DNA from 4 places in the Cupriavidus sp. CP313 genome. Region 1 is predicted to be linked to each of the others. Evidence: predicted binding sites of a transcription regulator. Region 1 holds the regulator's gene; each other region holds the start of a gene.
The links. The regulator FNR, encoded in region 1, switches genes on or off when oxygen is low (the NO sensors DNR and NnrR bind a similar motif). The targets are predictions, from matches to a motif close to TTGATNNNNATCAA.
Positions count from the first base shown of each region.

Region 1 (4,934 bases):
ATGGCGATCCGTGGAGTCTGCGCAAGTTCCGTCTCAAGGCGACCAAGCACTTCCTGTGGGTGCTGATTGCGCTCTGGACTGGCTTTACCTTCATCGGCTATTTCGCGCCGATCCGCGGGCTGGGCGGCGAGGTGCTCAGCCTGTCGCTGGGGCCGTGGCAGTCGTTCTGGATGCTGTTTTACGCGTTCGCCACCTGGGGCAATGCGGGCTTCATGCGCGAGCAGGTGTGCAAGTACATGTGCCCGTATGCGCGCTTCCAGAGCGTGATGGTGGATCGCGATACCTATGTCGTGACCTACGACGTCGGCCGCGGCGAGCCACGCGGCAGCCGATCGCGCAAGACCGACCACTATAAGGCGGGGCTTGGCGACTGTGTCAACTGCAGCATCTGCGTGCAGGTGTGCCCGACGGGCATCGATATCCGCGACGGCCTGCAGTACGAGTGCATCGGCTGCGGCGCCTGCATCGACGCCTGCAACCAGGTCATGGACAAGATGGACTATCCGCGCGGCCTGATCCGGTACACCTCGGAAAACGCGATGCGCAAGGCCTTGTCCGCGGCGGCATCGCGCAAGCGCCTGCTGCGTCCGCGCGTCATCATCTATTCCGTGATCTGGGTGGTGCTGCTGGCCGGCTTCATGGCGTCGATCGCGCTGCGCACGCCGCTGAAGGTCGACATCATCCGCGACCGTGGTGCGCTCGGCCGTGAAGTGGAAGGCCGCTGGATCGAGAACGTCTATCGCCTGCAGCTGATCAACACCACCGAAGCGCCGATGAAGATCAGCGTGCAGGCCGACAGCGACGAGCTGAAGAACCTGAAGGTGGAGTACGACAAGCAGGCCGAATCGCTGGCGCCGACGTCCAACCGGTTGCTGCCGATCCGGATCCGCGTGCCGATCGAGGCCGCGGCGCAGGGCACGCACAAGATCAACGTGACAGTGACGAGCGAAGGCACGGAGGGGGGGCATGCCGAAATCCGGCAATCCACCAGTTTCATCGTGCCGCGCGATTTGTGAGGCTAGTGTCCTGTTCCGTAAATGGCTTGCCAAAATGAAATCGTCCAGTTGGTCGTCAGGCTAGGCGCGAGGAGGCGCCATAGCCGTAGCTATGGCAACGACGAGCAACGACGCATGGCGGCCAACTGGGCGATTTCATGGCAAGGTATTTGCGGAACAGGACACTGGGCAGACGCGGACGTAGTCGTCAAGATGAAGGGGGCAAGATGAGTCAGCAAGGCAATCCGTGGTGGAAGGAGCCGTGGCCGTGGCTGTTGATGAGCGGTCCGCTGGTGGCGATGGTGGCGTGCGGCGTGACGATCTGGCTGGCATCCACGCATCCGGACATGCCGGTGCAGGGTGCAACGCGCCATGGCCTGGTGGTGGAGAAGGCCGATGCCGCGCCGCCCAAGGCTGCTGCAGCGAGGCAGCCATGAGGTTGCGCTGGCTGATGTGGGTACTCTGGCCGGCGTTCCTGATGGCTGGGTTTGCGACCGCGACGGTGTTTTCGGTGGTGGATCCCGGTGACCTGAACTTCTTCGGCCAGCCGATCGAAGCGTCCCGCGAATCGGTCTACACCATCGGCTTCCTGATGGCCTGGGTGTTCTGCGCGTTGTCCAGCGGACTGACGCTCTACACCATGCCGACGCGGCTCAGCGATACCGACGAACTGGAATGAGCGCGCTGGCGTGAGGTCTGCGCTGCCATGGCCGGATGCGGCACTGGCAGCGCTTGGCCGCCTAGCAGGAGCGGCTGTAGAGTTGCTTGATGCCGTCGATGTCCACCAGCTTGACGTGGCGCTGGCGAATCTGGATCAGGCCGGCTTCGGCAAAGCGAGAGAACAGGCGGCTGACGGTTTCGAGCTTCAGGCCCAGGTAGCTGCCGATCTCTTCGCGGCTCATGCGCATCACGAACTCGGACGCCGAATAGCCGCGCGCCGACAGGCGCTCAGAGAGGTTGATCAGGAAGGCGGCAAGGCGTTCCTCGGCGCGCATCGAGCCCAGCGTGACCAGCATCAGCTGGTCGTGCGTGATTTCCTTGCCCATCAGGCGCAGGAACTGCTGCTGCAGCGACGGCAGGTCTGCCGACAGGGTCTGCAGTTCGCCCATGCGGACCACGCAGACTTCGGTATCTTCCAGCGCGGCCGCATCGGAGGCGTGCTGCATCTCGCCCAGCCCGTCGAGACCTACAATTTCGCCAGGCAGGTGGAAGCCGGTAATCTGCGAGCGGCCGTCTTCGGTGGTGACGTGGGTCTTGAGCGTGCCAAAGCGCACGGCATAGACCGCGGTGAGCGGATCGCCCATGCGATACAGGGTTTCACCCTTGTGCACACGGATGCGTTCCTGCACCAGCGTGTCCATCTTGGCGAGGTCTTGCTGCGACATGCCGACCGGAAGGCACAGCTGCCCCATCGCACAGGTGGAGCAGCGGGGCGACATCTCGGTAATGGGAATGGAGGTGAGCAATTGGAACCTGCTAGAAATGGCAGCGTGGGCGCGATTAGGACATTTTACCGTGCGATGTGATGTGGTAGGGAGTGAGAATTGACATTTGGCGTGCTGATCAGCGTTTTTCTGCTGGCTTTGCTGGGCGGGGTCCACTGCGCCGCCATGTGCGGCGGCGTGGCGCTGGCCGTGGAGCAACGCCGCGGCGCGGCGGCGACGATCAGTTTGGTGCCCAGCCGCGCCGCCTGGCTGGGCGAGTTGCTGACTATGCACGTGGGCCGGATTTCGACCTATATGCTGCTTGGCGCCGCGCTCGGCGCGGTCGGTGCCTCGGCGTGGAAGCAGGACTACATGCCGCTGCAGCGCTGGCTGTTCGGCGCGGGCAGCGTCATGCTGCTGTGGTCGGGCTGGCGGTTGCTGCGCGGCAACATTTTTACCGTCAACTGGCTGGAGCGGCTGGCGGCGCGCGCCAGCGCAGCCGTGGCGCGGCGGCTGAATGGCCTGGCAGGTGGCTTGCCGGCCTTCATGCGGGTGCGCGGCGGCCTGGCGCGGCGCTATGGCGTGGGCCTGGCATGGGGCCTGGTGCCGTGCGGCATGGTCTATGGGGCGCTTACGCTGGCGCTGCTGGCGGGCAACGCGGCGTCCGGCGCACTCGTGATGGGCGTGTTCGGGCTCGGCACACTGCCTAACCTGCTGGTGCTTTCCGGCCTGTCGGGCTACTTGCGTACGCTGTCGCGACGTCCCGGCGTGCGCCTGGGGGCCGGCCTGGCGGTGATGGCGTTCGGCGGCCTTGGCATTGCGCGAGCGGTGCTGCTGCCACATTCGCTGGCCGAGCATGGATTCTGCCTGGTGTTCTGAGGCGCCGGCGCCGCCCGGGCAACGGATGATGGTTGCAGGCGGGGGCGGGAATGCCATACAATCGCCAACATTGCGGTATCGCGCGGTGTAATATGAGCCGCGGTAAGCAGCGGGCGAGCAGCGCCAGGCGGCCTTCATACCAGAAGGCGCGTTCAGGGCAGGGGAAGCGGAAGGTTTTCGATGCCCGTCCCGTCCCCACAGTCCATCCGGTTCAAAAGATCTGGTTCAAAAGTCCGGCTGGCACTGCGGTGTTGGCGATGCCGGCCTTGCTCCCGATACCCGTTTTTCTTGCGTCCGAGGCCTTCAGTTCGCTGACAGCGACGTCCGATATGTGCGGACGCGCTACGCAAGAGGTTCGCTGGCCGGCCCATAACGGCATGCGAACGATCTCCTGCCGGAACGACCCGGCAACTCGATGCAAAGATAGGGAAGTGCACGGCCTTGGATGCAGCAGGTATCCGGCTAGCTGCGCAATGAGATGGCGGTGGCTTTCGCACCGCTGTATCCAAAATCTCCGGTGCCCCGGATCCGTCCGGGAGCAGGTGCAAAGACAGGCTGCACACCATCAACATGAATACCCAAGAGGCGAAGATCGTCCTCGAGACGGCGCTGATCTGCGCGCAGGAACCGTTGCGCGTCAATGATCTGCGGCGGCTGTTTGACGACGACGTCGGCGCAGACACCATCCGCGTGCTGCTTGAGGAACTGCGCCAGGACTGGCGGCCGCGCGGCGTGGAACTGGTGGCCCTGGCCAGCGGCTGGCGCTTCCAGAGCCGGCCGGAAATGCGTGAATACCTCGATCGGCTGAATCCCGAAAAGCCGCCAAAATATTCGCGCGCCGTGATGGAAACACTGGCAATCATTGCCTACCGGCAGCCGGTGACCCGCGGCGATATCGAAGAAATCCGCGGCGTGACGGTCAGCACGGAAGTCGTCAAGAAGCTTGAGGACCGCAGCTGGATCGAGGTGATCGGACACCGCGACGTGCCGGGCAGGCCGGCGCTGTATGCGACCACCAAGGCATTCCTGGACGATCTTGGCCTGCGTACGTTGGATGAGCTGCCGCCGCTGGAAGATGCCCAGGCGCAGGCGCAGGCAACCCTGCTGGAACAGCAGGCCATCAATTTTGAAGACCTGGCTGCAAACAAGGCGGCCAGCGCCGACGAAGAGGCATTTGCCGACCCCGCCGCGCAGGCAGCGGATGTGGCCGAAGCATCCGTCGCAAACGAAGCCGAGACGACCGACCCGGTCGACGAAGGCGCCAATGGCTTTGACGTGCAACCGCTGCAAGCTGCAGCCGACGATGCCGCCGAGGCCGCTTCCACCGAACCAGCCGCACCCAATCCGGACGGGGCGCGGGGCGATTTGCCGGACAACGGCACCCCGCCGCACCCGAGCGAGCACGACGAGCGCGTGCCGAACTGAACAACATGCAACATCCGATAGTGAATATCTTGTCTGATTCCGTTGAGCAAGACACCCGCAATGCGGGTGCACCCGCCGACACCGGCGCCGCAGAACCCGGATCGGGCAGCGAAGCCGCGCCCCGCCGCAAGGGGCTGCGCCGCGGGCTGAGGAACCTGGTCGCATCGCGCCGCCAGGCGGCGCAGGACCGCGGCGAGGGCGCCGAAGGCGC
Region 1 is NZ_JBSVZB010000008.1:108,253-113,186, reverse strand. Features, by position in the region: gene ccoG (cytochrome c oxidase accessory protein CcoG) at 1-1,016, shown strand, start outside; gene ACW4E8_RS13965 (membrane protein) at 1,223-1,432, shown strand; gene ACW4E8_RS13960 (hypothetical protein) at 1,429-1,674, shown strand; gene fnr (fumarate/nitrate reduction transcriptional regulator Fnr) at 1,736-2,461, opposite strand; gene ACW4E8_RS13950 (sulfite exporter TauE/SafE family protein) at 2,540-3,298, shown strand; gene scpB (SMC-Scp complex subunit ScpB) at 3,869-4,723, shown strand; gene rluB (23S rRNA pseudouridine(2605) synthase RluB) at 4,729-4,934, shown strand, end outside.

Region 2 (4,934 bases), on a different contig from region 1:
GCTCCACGCGGCGCAGGCATGCGGGCGGGCTGAGGCTGACCTTGCCCGCCAGGGCCAGGTTGGAGATGGACGCATCGCGCTGCAAGGCGCGGAGGATGGCCTTGTCCGTGCGATCCAGCACCGGCGCGGGCTGCGGGGAGGTCTCGGATTTCGTACGAAATTTTATTCTGGATGTGGCCATTTCTACGGAATAAAAGGAATTTCGTGGTGCTTCCGGCCTTTTTATCGTGCAAGAAGTTGCAGATCTTTGCAAGCACCTTTCGTCTCAGCCTTCTTATGATGATTCCAGATGCGGCGTCGCGCAGCTTCCGTGCGAATGCCGGGCTTTGCGGCTGCCGGGCGCCCGCATGCCAACCACAACCTGGAGCCAGTCATGAACCTGAAGCAATTTCCGCGTCATTCCCTGACCTTCGGCCCGACGCCGATCCATCCGCTATCGCGGCTGAGCGAAAGCCTGGGTGGCAAGGTCGAGCTCTATGCCAAGCGCGAGGACTGCAACAGCGGCCTTGCCTTTGGAGGCAACAAGACGCGCAAGCTCGAATACGTCATTCCGGACGTCCTGGCGCAAGGCGCCGATACGCTGGTCTCGATCGGCGGGATCCAGTCGAACCACACGCGCCAGGTTGCCGCCATCGCGGCCCACCTGGGGCTGAAGTGCGTGCTGGTGCAGGAGAACTGGGTCAACTACTCAGACGCGGTCTATGACCGCGTGGGCAACATCCAGATGTCGCGCATCATGGGGGCCGACGTGCGCCTGGTCAGCGAAGGGTTTGACATCGGCATTCGCCCAAGCTGGGAAGATGCCATGGAGAGCGTGCGCAAGGCGGGCGGCAAGCCCTACCCGATTCCGGCAGGCTGCTCGGAGCATCCGCTCGGCGGTCTCGGCTACGTAGGGTTCGCCGAGGAAGTCCGGGCACAGGAAGCCGAACTTGGCTTCAGCTTCGACTACATCGTCGTCTGCTCGGTCACCGGCAGCACACAGGCGGGCATGGTGGTGGGATTCGCTGCCGACGGCCGCGCGGACCGGGTCATCGGCATCGATGCATCGGCCAGGCCGGAACCGACGCGCGCGCAGATCCTGCGCATCGCACGCCATACCGCGGAGTTGGTCGGCCTCGGCCGCGACATCACTGAAGCGGACGTGGTGCTGGACACCCGCTATGGCGGACCCGAATACGGCCTGCCTTCGGCGGGCACCCTGGAAGCCATCCGGCTCAGCGCCAGGCTGGAAGGCATGATGACCGACCCGGTCTATGAGGGCAAGTCCATGCAGGGCATGATCGACATGGTCCGTCGCGGCGAGTTTCCGCAAGGATCGAAAGTCCTCTTCGCTCACCTGGGCGGGGTGCCGGCACTGAATGCCTACAGCTTCCTCTTCAAGGACGGGTGATTCCGTGCGCAGTCTCGCAGCCGGGATACCCCGTTGCCCGGCTAATTGCCGTTGCCCGCCTGCGCGCCGGCCCCAAAGCGCAGGCGCAGGCTCCGGTTGGCATCCTGCAGCGAACCGTCCGCCACTTCTACCACGCGGTGCAGGTAGTCTTCGCTCGCGTCGAGCAGCGCGCCATACAGGGTGTGGCACAAGCCGCGCGCGGTGCGGCCGGGCCAGTCTTGCGGCAGCATCGCTTCGGGCAGGTTGGGGTCGCGCAGCAGCACGCGCCGGTATTCGTGCACCAGCAGCGTCCGCACGAAGAAGGCATCGGCCGGAGCAAGCCCGGCAGCCTCTTCCGCCAGCGGCGTAAAGCGGCGCAGCAGTGCCTGCCAGGCAGCGGCCACGTCGCCGAGCTTGAAGGTCTGGTGCATCAGCGCCTGCAGTGGCCGGATGGAAAACGCCTCAAGGCTGCTCGCCTCCATCACCGCCACATCGTCCTGCGCGCGTGCGGCCTGGACGATTTCGCGCAGCGAGGCGAGGTCCGCATGGGGGTGGGCCATCACCCCTGGCGCGATGGCGCCGAAGCCCTCCCACAGCAATTCCCGCTTCAGCTTCTGCCGGACCGTGGCGCGTACGTCACCGCGCACCATCACCAGGGTCCAGCGGCCGTCCCATTCGGATGCCTCACCGGCGTAGATGCGCTTGCCGGCGTGCAGTACACGCTGCAAACCGGCTTCTGACAGCCCGTAGTAGCTGCGCCGCCCGATCCTGGTCGCGGCCAGCCAGTCGTCGGCGGTAAGGCGGAAGGTGGCGGTTCGCACCAGCCGGTCATTGATGCCGAACGGCGCCGCCAGCCGGATCAGGCTGCCCAGCCAGATTGCCTGGGGCCGCGGCGCCACCACATCGCCGAACAAGGTCACCAGCATGGAATTGGCGCCCAGCTTCAGCCCGCGTGCCAGCCGCGCCACGCGGGGAGAAACCGGATCCGTGCCTGGCGTCGCCATCGGCCTGCCCTTTAAAGTGATACACAAACGTCGATTGATTGAATCAAATTGTATCACTACCATCCGTTGCAACTGACGATGTTGATGCAGGTCAAGACCCCGATTCAGAGCAACCAAGAGCGGAGCAAAGGATGTACGCACAGCTGGTGGAGACAGGAGCGACGAGGCTTCGCGCCATGGAAGAAATGGACCCGCAGGAGCGCGAGTTCCAGGCGCGCGTGGATGCCGGGATCAAGATCGAGGCCAAGGACTGGATGCCAGAGGCCTATCGCAAGACCCTGGTCCGCCAGATCTCGCAGCATGCGCATTCGGAGATCGTGGGCCAGCTGCCGGAAGGCAACTGGGTCACCCGTGCGCCGACGCTGGAGCGCAAGGCAGTCTTGCTGGCCAAGATCCAGGATGAGGCGGGCCATGGCCTGTATCTCTACAGCGCGGCCGAGACGCTGGGCGTGTCGCGCGACCAGATGCTGGGCGACCTGCACACCGGCAAGGCCAAGTATTCCAGCATCTTCAACTACCCGACGCTGAGCTGGGCCGATATCGGCATGATCGGCTGGCTGGTGGACGGCTCGGCCATCATCAACCAGGTGCCGCTGTGCCGCTGCTCGTTCGGCCCGTATGCGCGCGCCATGGTGCGTGTGTGCAAGGAAGAGTCCTTCCACCAGCGCCAGGGCTACGACATCCTGCTGTCGCTGTGCAACGGCACGCCCGAGCAGAAGCAGATGGCACAGGACGCGCTCAACCGCTGGTGGTGGCCTGCGCTGATGATGTTCGGCCCGTCCGACGGCGATTCGCCCAACAGCGCGCAATCCATGCAATGGCGCATCAAGCTGTTCTCCAACGACGAGCTGCGCCAGAAGATGGTCGACCAGACCGTGCCGCAGGCCGAGTACCTGGGCCTGGCCATTCCGGATCCCGAGCTGAAGTGGAACGAGGAGCGCGGCCACTATGACTTCGGCGAGATCGACTGGTCCGAGTTCCACAACGTCATCCAGGGCAACGGCCCCTGCAACCGCGACCGCCTGCGCACCCGCGTCAAGGCCTGGGAAGAGGGCGCGTGGTTCCGCGATGCCCTGGTGACCCACGCCGACAAGCAGGCGCAGGGCGCCGCCGCCTGACGCCGCGGCGCCCTGCGCCGCCATCCATCTAACGTAATGACACAGGAGGTTGCCATGAAAGAGTGGCCGCTTTGGGAGATCTTTATCCGCAGCCAGCACGGCCTGGCCCACAAGCACGTGGGCAGCCTGCACGCGCCCGACGGCGAAATGGCGATCAACAACGCGCGTGACGTCTATACGCGCCGCAACGAGGGCGTCAGCGTCTGGGTGGTGAAGGCCGGCGATGTGGTCGCCAGCAGCCCGGGCGACAAGGGCCCGCTGTTCGAGCCGGCCAATAGCAAGGTCTACCGCCACCCGACGTTCTTCCCGATGCCGGAAGCCGTCAAGCACATCTGACCCGGCACGCGCCAAGGAAGCATCCCCATGGACAACCACAAGCTTGAATACCTGCTGCGGCTCGGCGATTCCACGCTGGTCCTCGGCCAGCGCCTGTCGGAATGGTGCGGCCGCGGCCCGGCGCTGGAAGAGGACATCGCGCTGACCAATGTCGCGCTCGACCTGGTCGGCCAGACCCGGCTGTGGCTGGGCTACGCCGCGGAAGTGGAGGGTGCCGGCCGCACCGCCGACCAGCTCGCCTACCTGCGCGACGCGCACCAGTTCCGCAACCTGCTGCTGGTGGAGCAGCTCAACGGCAGCTATGCCGATACGCTGGCGCGGCAGTTCCTGTTCGACACCTGGCACTACTTCCTGCTCGATGGCCTGCAGCGCTCGACCGATGCCCGCATCGCGGAGATCGCCGCCAAGTCGCTCAAGGAAGTGACCTACCACGTGCGCCGCAGCGCCGACCTGGTGGTGCGCCTGGGCGACGGCAGCGAAGAGAGCCACTGCCGCATGCAGGATGCCTTCGACGACCTGTGGATGTTCAGCGGTGAGCTGTTCGAGTCCGACGCGGGCGACGCCGCGCTGGTGCAGGACGGCGTGGTGCCCGACCCCGCATCACTGGCCGCACCGTGGCAGCGCCACGTGGCCGCAGTGCTGGAAGAAGCCACGCTGCGGCTGCCTGCCGGCACGTGGTCACAGAGCGGCGGCCGCCACGGCCGCCATACCGAACACCTCGGCTACCTGCTGGCCGAAATGCAATTCCTGCAGCGCGCCTATCCGGGCGCCAGCTGGTGAACGCCATGACTGCGCAAGCCATCGCACGCCCGGCGGTCGGGCAGGTCTGGACCTGGCTCGATACGGTGCCCGATCCCGAGATCCCGGTGATCTCCGTGGTGGATCTCGGCATTGTGCGCGACGTGGCATGGGAGGACGACGCCTGCGTCATCACCATCACCCCGACGTACTCCGGCTGCCCGGCCATGACGGTGATCCGGGAGGAGATCGAGCGCACGCTGGCCGCGCAGGGCATCGCCAGCGTGCGCGTGCAGACGCAACTGGCGCCGGCCTGGACCACCGACTGGATGACGCCGCGCGGCAAGGCCAGCCTGGGCGGCTACGGCA
Region 2 is NZ_JBSVZB010000012.1:139,449-144,382, reverse strand. Features, by position in the region: gene ACW4E8_RS18150 (winged helix-turn-helix transcriptional regulator) at 1-181, opposite strand, end outside; gene ACW4E8_RS18145 (1-aminocyclopropane-1-carboxylate deaminase) at 374-1,390, shown strand; gene paaX (phenylacetic acid degradation operon negative regulatory protein PaaX) at 1,432-2,373, opposite strand; gene paaA (1,2-phenylacetyl-CoA epoxidase subunit PaaA) at 2,505-3,491, shown strand; gene paaB (1,2-phenylacetyl-CoA epoxidase subunit PaaB) at 3,546-3,827, shown strand; gene paaC (1,2-phenylacetyl-CoA epoxidase subunit PaaC) at 3,855-4,607, shown strand; gene paaD (1,2-phenylacetyl-CoA epoxidase subunit PaaD) at 4,613-4,934, shown strand, end outside.
Region 2: the regulator FNR is predicted to act here: its motif matches at 2,455-2,468, upstream of paaA (1,2-phenylacetyl-CoA epoxidase subunit PaaA).

Region 3 (4,934 bases), on a different contig from region 1:
CTGCTTCTCGCGCGGCGAGATGCTCGTGCGCGATGGCCAGTACCAGGAACCCCAGGCCGGCCGCGGGCAGTTCCTGCCGGCGGGCGCGCCGATGCTGGGCTGATCGCCACGCCCGCAGCCAACCCATATCGACCATGAAACTCCTGATCGTCAATCCCAATATCAGCGAATCCGTCACGGCGCTGATCGAGGCGGAAGCGCGGCGCACCGCCGCCGCCACCACCACGCTGCAGATGGCCACCGCGGCCTTCGGCGTGGCCTATATCGAAACCCGCTTCGAGGCGCTGGTCGGCGGCTATGCCACCGCCTGCGCCGCCGCGGAACACGCCGGCCAGTTCGACGGCCTGGTGGTCGCCGCGTTCGGCGACCCCGGCCTGGCCGGGCTGAAAGAGCTGTTCGACGTCCCCGTCGTCGGCATGACCGAAGCCGCGCTGGCCAGCGCCTGCCTGCTGGGGCAGCGTTTCTCCATCATCGCGATCTCGCACCGCATCCAGGCGTGGTACCGCGAATGCGTGGCGGCCAACGGCCTGTCGTCGCGGCTGGCCAGCGTGCGCTCGCTGCAGGAACCCCTGCGCGATATCGGCAGCGTGCAGGAAGACCATGCCGCGCGGCTGGAACAACTTGCCCTGCAAGCCATCGAGCAGGACGGCGCCGACGTGATCATCGTCGCCGGCGCGCCGCTGGCGGGACTCGCGCGCTCGCTCCAAGGGCGCATTCCGGTGCCGGTGGTGGATGGCGTGTCGAGCGCGGTGCGGCATTGCGAATCGCTGGTGGCCCTGCGCGCCGGCAGCGCCACGCAGGGCAGCTTCGCGCGGCCGCCGCACAAGCCCAATGCCGGCCTGCCGCCGGCGCTGGCAAAGCTGCTCGACTGAGCGCAACCTAGCCCAAATTAGCCCTGTGCAAATCTGCAATGCGCGTCCGCAAGGACGCGCATTGCTGCATAAGGGGGGCGATCCTAGACTGCCTGCACGGCCGCCGCATGGCGTGGCGGCCAGGCAACCACCACAGGATCGCAATGAAGCTCTACTACACTCCGGGCGTCTGCTCGATGGCCGTCCATATCGCCCTGCGCGAAGCCGGGCTGCCGGTCACGCTGGCCAAGGTCGACCTGCTCCACCACAAACTGGCCGTGCCTGAAAACGGCACCGACGACTACTACACCATCAACCCGCGCGGCTACGTGCCGCTGCTGCAGCTCGACGACGGCTCGCGCCATACCGAGGCGGCGTCGCTGCTGCAATACATCGCCGACCTGGTGCCCGAACGCGCGCTGCTGCCCGCCGCCGGCACGCGCGAGCGGCTGGAAGCCACTGGCTGGATCACGCTGGTCTCAACGGAACTGCACAAGGTCTTCAGCCCGTGGCTGTGGCACAAGGAAACCGCGCAGAGCACAGTAGAGGCCTGCAAGGCCAAGCTGCAACTGCGCTTTGCTGAGCTCGACAAGCACCTGCAGGGCCGCCAGTACCTGACCGGCGACACCTTTACCGTGGCCGACGCCTACTGCTTCACCATCCTCGGCTGGGCCCGCATGCTGATGATGCCGCTGACGGCATACCCCACGCTACAGGACTACCTGTCGCGCATCGCCGCGCGGCCGGCGGTGCAGGAAGCCATGCGCGCCGAAGGGCTCGTGCGCGACTGATCAGCGCATGGCGGGTGCGGGCACGCGATAGTGGTCCTGCGTCAGCAGGTCCAGCCCGCACGCCAGCGCGTCGATCCAGTCGATAAAGCGCGCCACCATGTGCTTGCCGCGAAACGACGGCCCGTGCTGCGGCACGATCCATTCGATATCCATCGACCGCGCCATGGCTGCCCACAGCCGGCACGCGCGGCTGCCGCTCATGTAGCGCTGGTGGAACGGCAGCATCAGGCGAGTATGCGCATCGAAATCCGTCACCGTGGTGCCGGCCGCTTTGGCGCCTGTCATGGCCGCACCGAGATCGCCCGAGAACAGGATCTTGCTGACCGGATCGTAGAACTGGAAATTGCCTTCGGAATGCAGGAAGTGCGCTGGCACCGCGACCAGGGAGCTGTGCCCGAGCGGGATATGCATGCCCGCATCGGGAATCGTCACGATGCGCCCGGCCGTCTTACCGGCCTGGCAGAAATGCGGCAGGAAGCGCGCCCACACGCTGGAAATCAAGATGCGGCAGTCAGAGCCCGTCAGCCAGCGTCCGACCGACGCGACGATGTCCGGATCGGCATGCGAAGCCAGCACGTAGTCGAGTTGCTTGGGCGGAAAGTAGCGGCTGATGGTGAGATACAGCTCGCTGTAGGTCATCTGCCCGCCGGGATCGATCAGCGCGCCATGCCCGTGGTCGACGACCAGGAACTGGTTGGTCTGCACCGCTTCGTCATGCGCTTCCTCGACCAGGTCGGTGAACATCAGGCAGGTGTGCCCGTCCGCGTCGTACAACGTGATTCCCATTGCCTCGCTCCGCTCGTCGCAAGCGGCGACGTTACTCAGCGAATCCCGTTGCAAACTTGATGCAAATCAATGGGGGAGGGAACACGCGCCCCCCAGCGGCCGGACTGTCGTCAGGCGTGTACACCCCGGCCGGGCGTCGCGCGCGTCAGCGCGGGCTGGCCAGCAGTTCTTCGATCTTGGCGACGAACTGCTTGTCGTCAGGCGTGGTCTTGCTGTTGTAGCTGCCCACCACCTGGCCGTTGCGGCCGATCAGGTATTTGTAGAAGTTCCACTTGGGCGCGGTGCCGGTTTCCTTCGCCAGCAGCGCGTACATAGGGTTGGCCTCGCTGCCGCGCACGTGCGACTTGCCCAGCATCGGGAACTTGACGCCGTAGGTGTTGTAGCAGAAGTCCGCGATCTGCTTCTCCGAGCCGGGCTCCTGCGAGAAATCGTTCGACGGGAAGCCCAGCACGACCAGGCCACGGTCACGGTACTTGCTGTAGAGCGCCTCCAGCCCTTCGTACTGGGGCGTGAAGCCGCAGTAGCTGGCGGTGTTGACCACCAGCACGACCTTGCCCGCGTACTGGCAGAGGTTTTGCGGGGCTTCATCCTGCAGGCGCGGGAACTTGAAGTTGAGCGACGCCGGGCAGGCGCCTGCTGCCTGCGGTGCAGGCGCGGTGGCCGGCTTGTCGGCGGCGCGGGCAGGGTGCGGCAATAGTGCGGCGCCGGCTGCGGCCAGCGCCAGCGCGCCGGCGAGGGCGGCCGGGCGCAGTTGTTGGAGTGTGGCGGACGAGGGGAAACGACGAGTCATGGCGATGGGGCTCCGGAAGGCGGCTCGCTGTATCGGGTACGCCATAGTCTACGCCGGTAGCGGCTTTCCGGCAGGCCGGCTCAATCCATCGCCAGCGTGGCCGCGTGTTCGGTGACGCTGCCGCGCAGCTCCAGGTCCGGCATGCGGCGCACGATCAGCAGCGCCAGCACCGCCGCCGCCGCGCCCGCGGCAAAGATCAGGTGGAAGCCCGACTCCACGCCGCCCGCCAGCACCGCGCGCACGGACGGCGACAGTTGCGCAAAGGCCTCGCTGCCGTGGCGCAGCGCGCCCAGGTCCAGCGCCTGCGTGACCCCCGAGGCCGCCAGCGCATGGCGGAATTCCAGCGTCAGCAGCGTGCCGGCGAGCGCCCCGCCCAGCGCGCTGCCGAGCGAGCGCAGCACCAGCAGCGCGCCCGTGCCGGCGCCGGTGTCGCGGCGCTCCAGCGCGTTCTGCACGCTCATCAGCGTGGCCACCATGGTCATGCCCAGGCCCACGCCAGCCAGCGTCATCGCCGCCAGCACCACGGCCAGCGGCACCGCCGGTGTCACCAGCGCCAGTGCGATCAGCCCCAGCGCGCCGGCGATATAGCCGGCGATCAGGATGCCGCGCATGCGGCCCACGCGCGGCGCCAGCCACGCGACGATAAAGTTGCCCGCCACGGTGGCCAGCAGGAACGGCATCACCAGCAGGCCGGAGGTCGATGCATCGGCGCCGCGTACCAGCTGGAAGTGCAGGGGCAGGGCAAAGATGCACAGGAAGATATCGAGCGCGGCCAGCGCCGAGGCGGCCACGCCCATCACATAGGCACGGTTGGCAAACAGGCGTGGCGGCAGCATCGGGTCCGCGGCGCGGCGCTCCTGCCAGGTCAGCAGGACCACGGCCGCCACGGCGGCCAGGAGCAGGGCGCCCAGCTCTGGCGAGAGCCAGTCGTAGACGTCGCCGCCCCAGCTCATCGCCAGCAGGAAGGCGACGATGGCCACCGCCAGCAGCAGCGCCCCCAGCCAGTCCACGCGCGCACGCCCGCCACGCGGCGGCAGCATGGCCAGCCCGCGGTAGCACATGAACATCGCCAGCAGGCCCAGCGGCACGTTGACCCAGAACAGCCAGCGCCACGACATATGGTCAGAGACCCAGCCGCCCACCAGCGGCCCGGCGATCGACGCCACCGCCCACACCGTGGCCAGGTAGCCCTGGTAGCGCCCGCGCTGGCGCGGCGCCACCACATCGGCAATGGCCGCCTGCGCCAGCGACATCAGCCCGCCGCCGCCCACGCCCTGCAGCGCGCGGAACAGGATCAGCTGGCCCAGCGTCTGCGCCAGCGCGCATGCGACCGAGGCGCCGATAAACAGCATGATCGCCACCATCAGCAGGCGCCGCCGGCCAAAACTGTCCGACAGCTTGCCGTACAGCGGCGTGGTCACCGTCGACACGATCAAGTACGCCGTCACGATCCACGACAGGTGGCTGAAGCCGTTCAGGTCATTGGCGATCGCCGGCACCGCCGGGATCACCACGGTCTGGTCGAGCGCGGCCAGCAGGATGCACAGCACGATGCCGCCGATCACCCGCATCACGGCGCGATGGTCGTGGGCGGGCAGGGCCGGCGTGGTGTCCCGGGCGGATGCGGCGGAATAGGGTGAAGACATGGGCAAGCACGAAACCGCAGCGATGTGCGGTGAAAGCAACGTCAAATGCAGGGAATATCGGCCGGGAACC
Region 3 is NZ_JBSVZB010000024.1:136,451-141,384, forward strand. Features, by position in the region: gene hydA (dihydropyrimidinase) at 1-103, shown strand, start outside; gene ACW4E8_RS28340 (aspartate/glutamate racemase family protein) at 135-872, shown strand; gene gstA (glutathione transferase GstA) at 1,016-1,642, shown strand; gene ACW4E8_RS28350 (oxygen-binding di-iron domain-containing protein) at 1,643-2,428, opposite strand; gene ACW4E8_RS28355 (glutathione peroxidase) at 2,574-3,218, opposite strand; gene ACW4E8_RS28360 (MDR family MFS transporter) at 3,299-4,864, opposite strand.
Region 3: the regulator FNR is predicted to act here: its motif matches at 2,485-2,498, upstream of ACW4E8_RS28350 (oxygen-binding di-iron domain-containing protein).

Region 4 (4,934 bases), on a different contig from region 1:
CATTCCAATATATACCGCCTGCACGCACGAGGGGCGGAGGAAACCTCATTCGGCCGGCACGAAGTGCCTGATCAGATTCTTCCGACACGCACAATTGGCAGAACCTGCACGATAGCGTACCGACAAGGCGCTGCCCATCTCCTATCGTGACCGTGTCGATTCCATCCTGCGAACGTGCGTGGATGGTGAACACCGAGCCTCGAGCATCGACATCGCCGGGTTCGCACGAAAATTATGGAGGGCGACATGCTTAACCATCACACAGGTCACAGCGTGATTCTCTTTCCGGCTTCGGATGGCGGTTGGTGCTTTGCCGAGGTCGATGGCGCATCGGTCGATCGCTTTGGCCCCTTCGATTCTCACCAGGCTGCCGACGAGCTCGTTTCGGTCTTGTTTCCCGAAGTTCCCAGGGTGGAGCTCAGCAATTCATCCGAATTGCTGGACGACAGTGCACTGATGATCCTCGGGAATGCAGAGCTGATGACAAAGAACACGTGCATACATCCGCGCCTGGACGGGGCGCCGAATAACGTCGATCACCGCGACACGGCCGAAGCGAACACAGTCGACGCCCAGCTCCCTCTGTAGGAGAAAACTTCGAGGAGAGGCCTTACAGGCAGCATCTTTGTTGCAGCCGGGCTTTGGCTCTCCTGGAAGGCTTGGTGAGACTCACCAGCGGCCGAGCACCCTGCGGCCGATTTTCCATACTTGTGACCGTTGTAGCTTGGAAGCTGCCGTTGGGATAGTGATGGGTCAAATGGCCGAAAGGGATCGGTCAGAGACGGCCACGCTTTGGCGGCGGGCATCCGATCAAGCAGGCCGTGATGGCCGGCATGGGCATCAGCCTGCTGTCGCTGCACACGCTGTCGCTGGAGCTGCGCACCGGCGAGATCGCGCTGCTGGACGTGACCGGCACGCCGATCGAGTGCTTCTGGCATGTCGCGCATATGTCCAGCAAGCGTTTGTCACCGGCCAGCGAGAGTTGCCGCGCCTATTTGCTTGAGCACACGGCGGAGTTTTTTGGGAAGGAATATGGCGGGCTGATGCCCGGGCGGCGCGTGGCTTGAGGTGCCAGTGCCCGATTGGCGGCGGTCACGCCTCAGTGCGACATGAAGACTGGCAAGCCTGACTGGCGCAGCAGAGCGCGGGTGGTGCCACCCAGCACAAGCTCCCTCAGCCGGGAGCGGCCATAGCCGCCGGCGACCAGCAGGTCGGCCTGAACCTTGTCCGCAAGTTGTGGCAGAACGTGGTCGGGATCGCCCTCTCCGACCAGCAGATTGGCGTGGATGCCATGGCTGCGCAGCCATGCTGTCAGCCGATCCGCGCTGTCACGATAGGCCTCTTTCTCACCGGCAGCGCTGTGCTTGCCAGCGCTGACCACCAGGACGGTAACGGCGCTGGCATGCACAAGCCACGGCAGTGCGTCCGCGACCGCCCGCGCAGCCTCCCGGCCGCCGTTCCATGCGATGGCGACATGGCCACCAACTCGCGGGACGGATGTGCCGGGCACCAGCAAGATGGGCCGGCCTGCATTGAGCATCGCGTACTCCGCGACCCCGGCCAGCAGAGCCGGCACATCGGCCTGCGCCGAGGGCGATGCGGGCAGGATGAGATCGGCGAAGCGGCCCTCGTCGGCAAGCGCCCAGCCAGACTCGGCATCGACAACGATGTGCCGGGTGGGAATGGCCGGCGACACTTGCCTGGTCAGCGTGTCGAGTGCGTTCTTGTGACCGGCAGCCAGTTTGTGCAAATGGCTCGCGGCAAGCACGGCGTATTGCCCGGCTTCTTCGCCCGCCCCACGAAACGGCTCCAGGTGCGTTCCTGTTGCAGTCAGTCCGACCACGCTGCCGCCGGACGTTGCGGCAAGCCGTGCTGCCGTTTCAATGCGCGCGGACCGTGCAGCATCTTCGCTGAGGTCGACAAGGATGGTTCTGAAGTCCATGACGGGATTCCACTCTTTGGTTTGACTTCGCATCATCGTGAAAACAGCACCGGTGCCGTCATCGAGTCAAGCAGCGTATGCGTGACACCGCCCAGCACCAGTTCCCGCATGCGACCGTGTCCGTAGGCACCCATCACGATCAGGTCGGCATTGAAATCCGCCGCGCGCGAAAGGATGAGTTCGCCGATGGTCAGGTCAGCCCCACCGGGACCGTGTTCGATTTCCACGGCCACGCCGTGGCGCTCCAGCACGCGTGCGGCGTGGCCGACCGGGGTGGCGTCGGCTCTTGCCTCCTTGGCCGCGGTCTGTGCGCAAAGAATGCGTGCCTGTGCGCCGGCCATCAGCGGCACGGCGTCGTGAAGCGCCCGCGCCGCCTCGCGGCTGCCATTCCACGCCACGATAACCCGCGTACCCAGCGTTGGAAACGTGCCCGCGCACGGCACGACGAGCGTCGGTCGGCCGGTCTCCAGCAGCAGCGATTCCAGTAGCTGTCGGGCCACCGGACCTTCGGTATTGCCGGGGTCGTACTGGCCGGCAACGACCAGGCCGGCCTCGCGGGCCTCGCGCAGCACGGATGCCACGGCCCCCAGCTCCGCAGCGCGCCACTCCGCGCGCACTGGCATGGCCTGGGTTGCAGCCAGAAACTGCGCCCGGACGTCTTCCCTGACCTGCTTGCGCCGGGCCAGGTCGTCCGCAACATATTGCTGCGCGCCATCCATGAGGTAGAACCAGGCAGGATCGGGAATGAAACCGGCATACATGCCGATCAGCCGGCACTGGCTGGCCGCCGCAACGCGCCCCGCCACTTCGAGCCGCTGCCGTGCCTGCGGATTGCTGTCCAGATGCACCAGGATGCTGTCGTAAGCCATGTTCGCCCTCTCCCTCAACTACAGACCAGTCTAGGCAGCAAGGCAGACCGGCGCTTGACCCGGATCAACGGTCCTGCCCTGCGGCGACATGGCTCTCGTATCGCCCTCGTGTGCGGTGGAGACTACCGCGAGCAAAGGGTATGTGGAGCCGTCAAGCAATGTGGTCATCACTCCAGTTCGGGTTGCGATCAATAACTCGCCACGCCAGCCGCTTCAGGTTGACGCATGTCAAGCGCGTATCGAGGCCGGCGTCTACGCTGAATGCAGAGAATCACAACATTGAGCACACCCTTGCCCCTCAGGAGACCCATCATGTACCAGCGCATCCTGCTCGCCGTCGATGGCAGCCGTTCTTCCGACCTGGCACTGAGCCAGGCCATCATCATCGCCAAGGCAACCGGGGCCGAGGTCAAGGCGTTGTTCGTGGTAGACGACAGCGATGTGTTCTTCGAGGCTAGTTACTTCAACCCCAAGGAACTGATCGACAACATCACCGCGCACGGCCGCAAGGCGCTGGATGCCGCCTCGGCCAGGCTCAGCGAAGCAGGCGTGCGCAACACGGTGAAACTGGATGAAAAGCCGGTGGCGCCCGGCCGGATCTCGTTGACCATTGTCACCGAAGCCGATGCGTGGAATGCCGACCTGATCGTGCTTGGCACCCATGGCCGCCGCGGCGTCCGGCGCCTGCTGATGGGCAGCGTGTCGGAAGGCGTGCTTGCCAAGACCAGCAAGCCCGTGCTCCTGGTCCGCAGCGAAGTCGAAGGTTAGGCGCGCCAAGGCGCCACGGGCGGCGAAGGAGTGCCACGCCATGTCCCACCAAACCATGCGTGCGATGGTCTTCGAGGGCGCAGGCCTGCCGCTGCGCCTTCACGAGTTGCCGGTTCCCGACCCGGGGCCCGGCGAACTTCGCATCGCCGTGGGGGCTTGCGGGGTGTGCCGGACCGACCTGCATATCGCCGACGGCGACCTGCGCCATCCCAAGCCGGTGCTCATCCCGGGGCATGAAATCGTCGGACAGGTGGATTCGTGCGGCGCCGGTGTCACCGCCTTCAAGCCGGGCGACCGCGTGGGTGTGCCCTGGCTCGGACATACCTGTGGCCGTTGTCCCTACTGCCTGCGTCATCACGAAAATCTCTGCGACGCGCCGCTATTCACTGGCTATACCCGCGATGGCGGCTATGCGGAGTATGTTGTTGCCGACAGCGGCTATTGCTTCCGGATTCCGCCCGGCTACGACGACGAGCACGCCGCACCACTACTCTGCGCCGGCCTGATCGGCTACCGGACGCTGCGCATGGCGGGCGTAGCCAGCCATGCGCACCGCATCGGCATCTACGGCTTCGGCGCCGCCGCCCACCTGGTGACGCAGATCGCGGTGGCACAAGGCCGCGAAGTCTACGCTTTCACCCGCGCGGGCGACGCAGGCGCCCAGCAACTCGCATACCAATCCGGCGCGTGCTGGGCCGGCTCGAGCGACCTCCAGTCGCCCGTGCCGCTGGACGCCGCACTGATTTTCGCCCCGGTGGGCGCGCTGGTTCCCAAAGCGCTGCGCGCCGTGGACAAGGGTGGCATCGTGGTCTGTGGCGGAATTCATATGAGCGATATCCCAAGCATGCCTTACCAGCTGCTTTGGGAAGAAAGGCGCCTGTGCTCCGTAGCCAACCTCACGCGTGCCGACGGCATCGCACTGATGGATATCGCCGCCCGGACCCCGCTGCATACGCACACCACCGCGTATCCGTTGGAGCAGGCCAACGAAGCACTGGCCGACCTGCGCGAGGGCCGCCTTACCGGCGCCGCCGTCCTGAAACTCCGTCAATAGATCCTTGGCAGATATATCGATGAGCCGTTACCAGACACGTTTTCAGGCGCGTGAGCATGCGGGCTCGGAACTGGCCTGGGCGTTGCGCGCGTATCGGGGAACCGGTGCCCTGGTCCTGGCGATTCCGCGCGGCGGCGTGCCGGTCGGGCGCGTTGTGGCCGACGCACTGAGCGCTGACTTCGACCTGGTGATGGCGCGCAGGATCGCTCCTGGCGTAGCACTGGACGACTCTGGCGCGACATGGTGCACGGACGCAATGAACGCAAATGGCGGCGCCAGCAGCCAGCGTGATGCCCAGTTC
Region 4 is NZ_JBSVZB010000056.1:4,488-9,421, forward strand. Features, by position in the region: gene ACW4E8_RS39215 (hypothetical protein) at 247-588, shown strand; gene ACW4E8_RS39220 (LysR substrate-binding domain-containing protein) at 771-1,067, shown strand; gene ACW4E8_RS39225 (universal stress protein) at 1,100-1,942, opposite strand; gene ACW4E8_RS39230 (universal stress protein) at 1,975-2,811, opposite strand; gene ACW4E8_RS39235 (universal stress protein) at 3,124-3,579, shown strand; gene ACW4E8_RS39240 (zinc-dependent alcohol dehydrogenase family protein) at 3,620-4,633, shown strand; gene ACW4E8_RS39245 (phosphoribosyltransferase family protein) at 4,653-4,934, shown strand, end outside.
Region 4: the regulator FNR is predicted to act here: its motif matches at 2,866-2,879, upstream of ACW4E8_RS39230 (universal stress protein).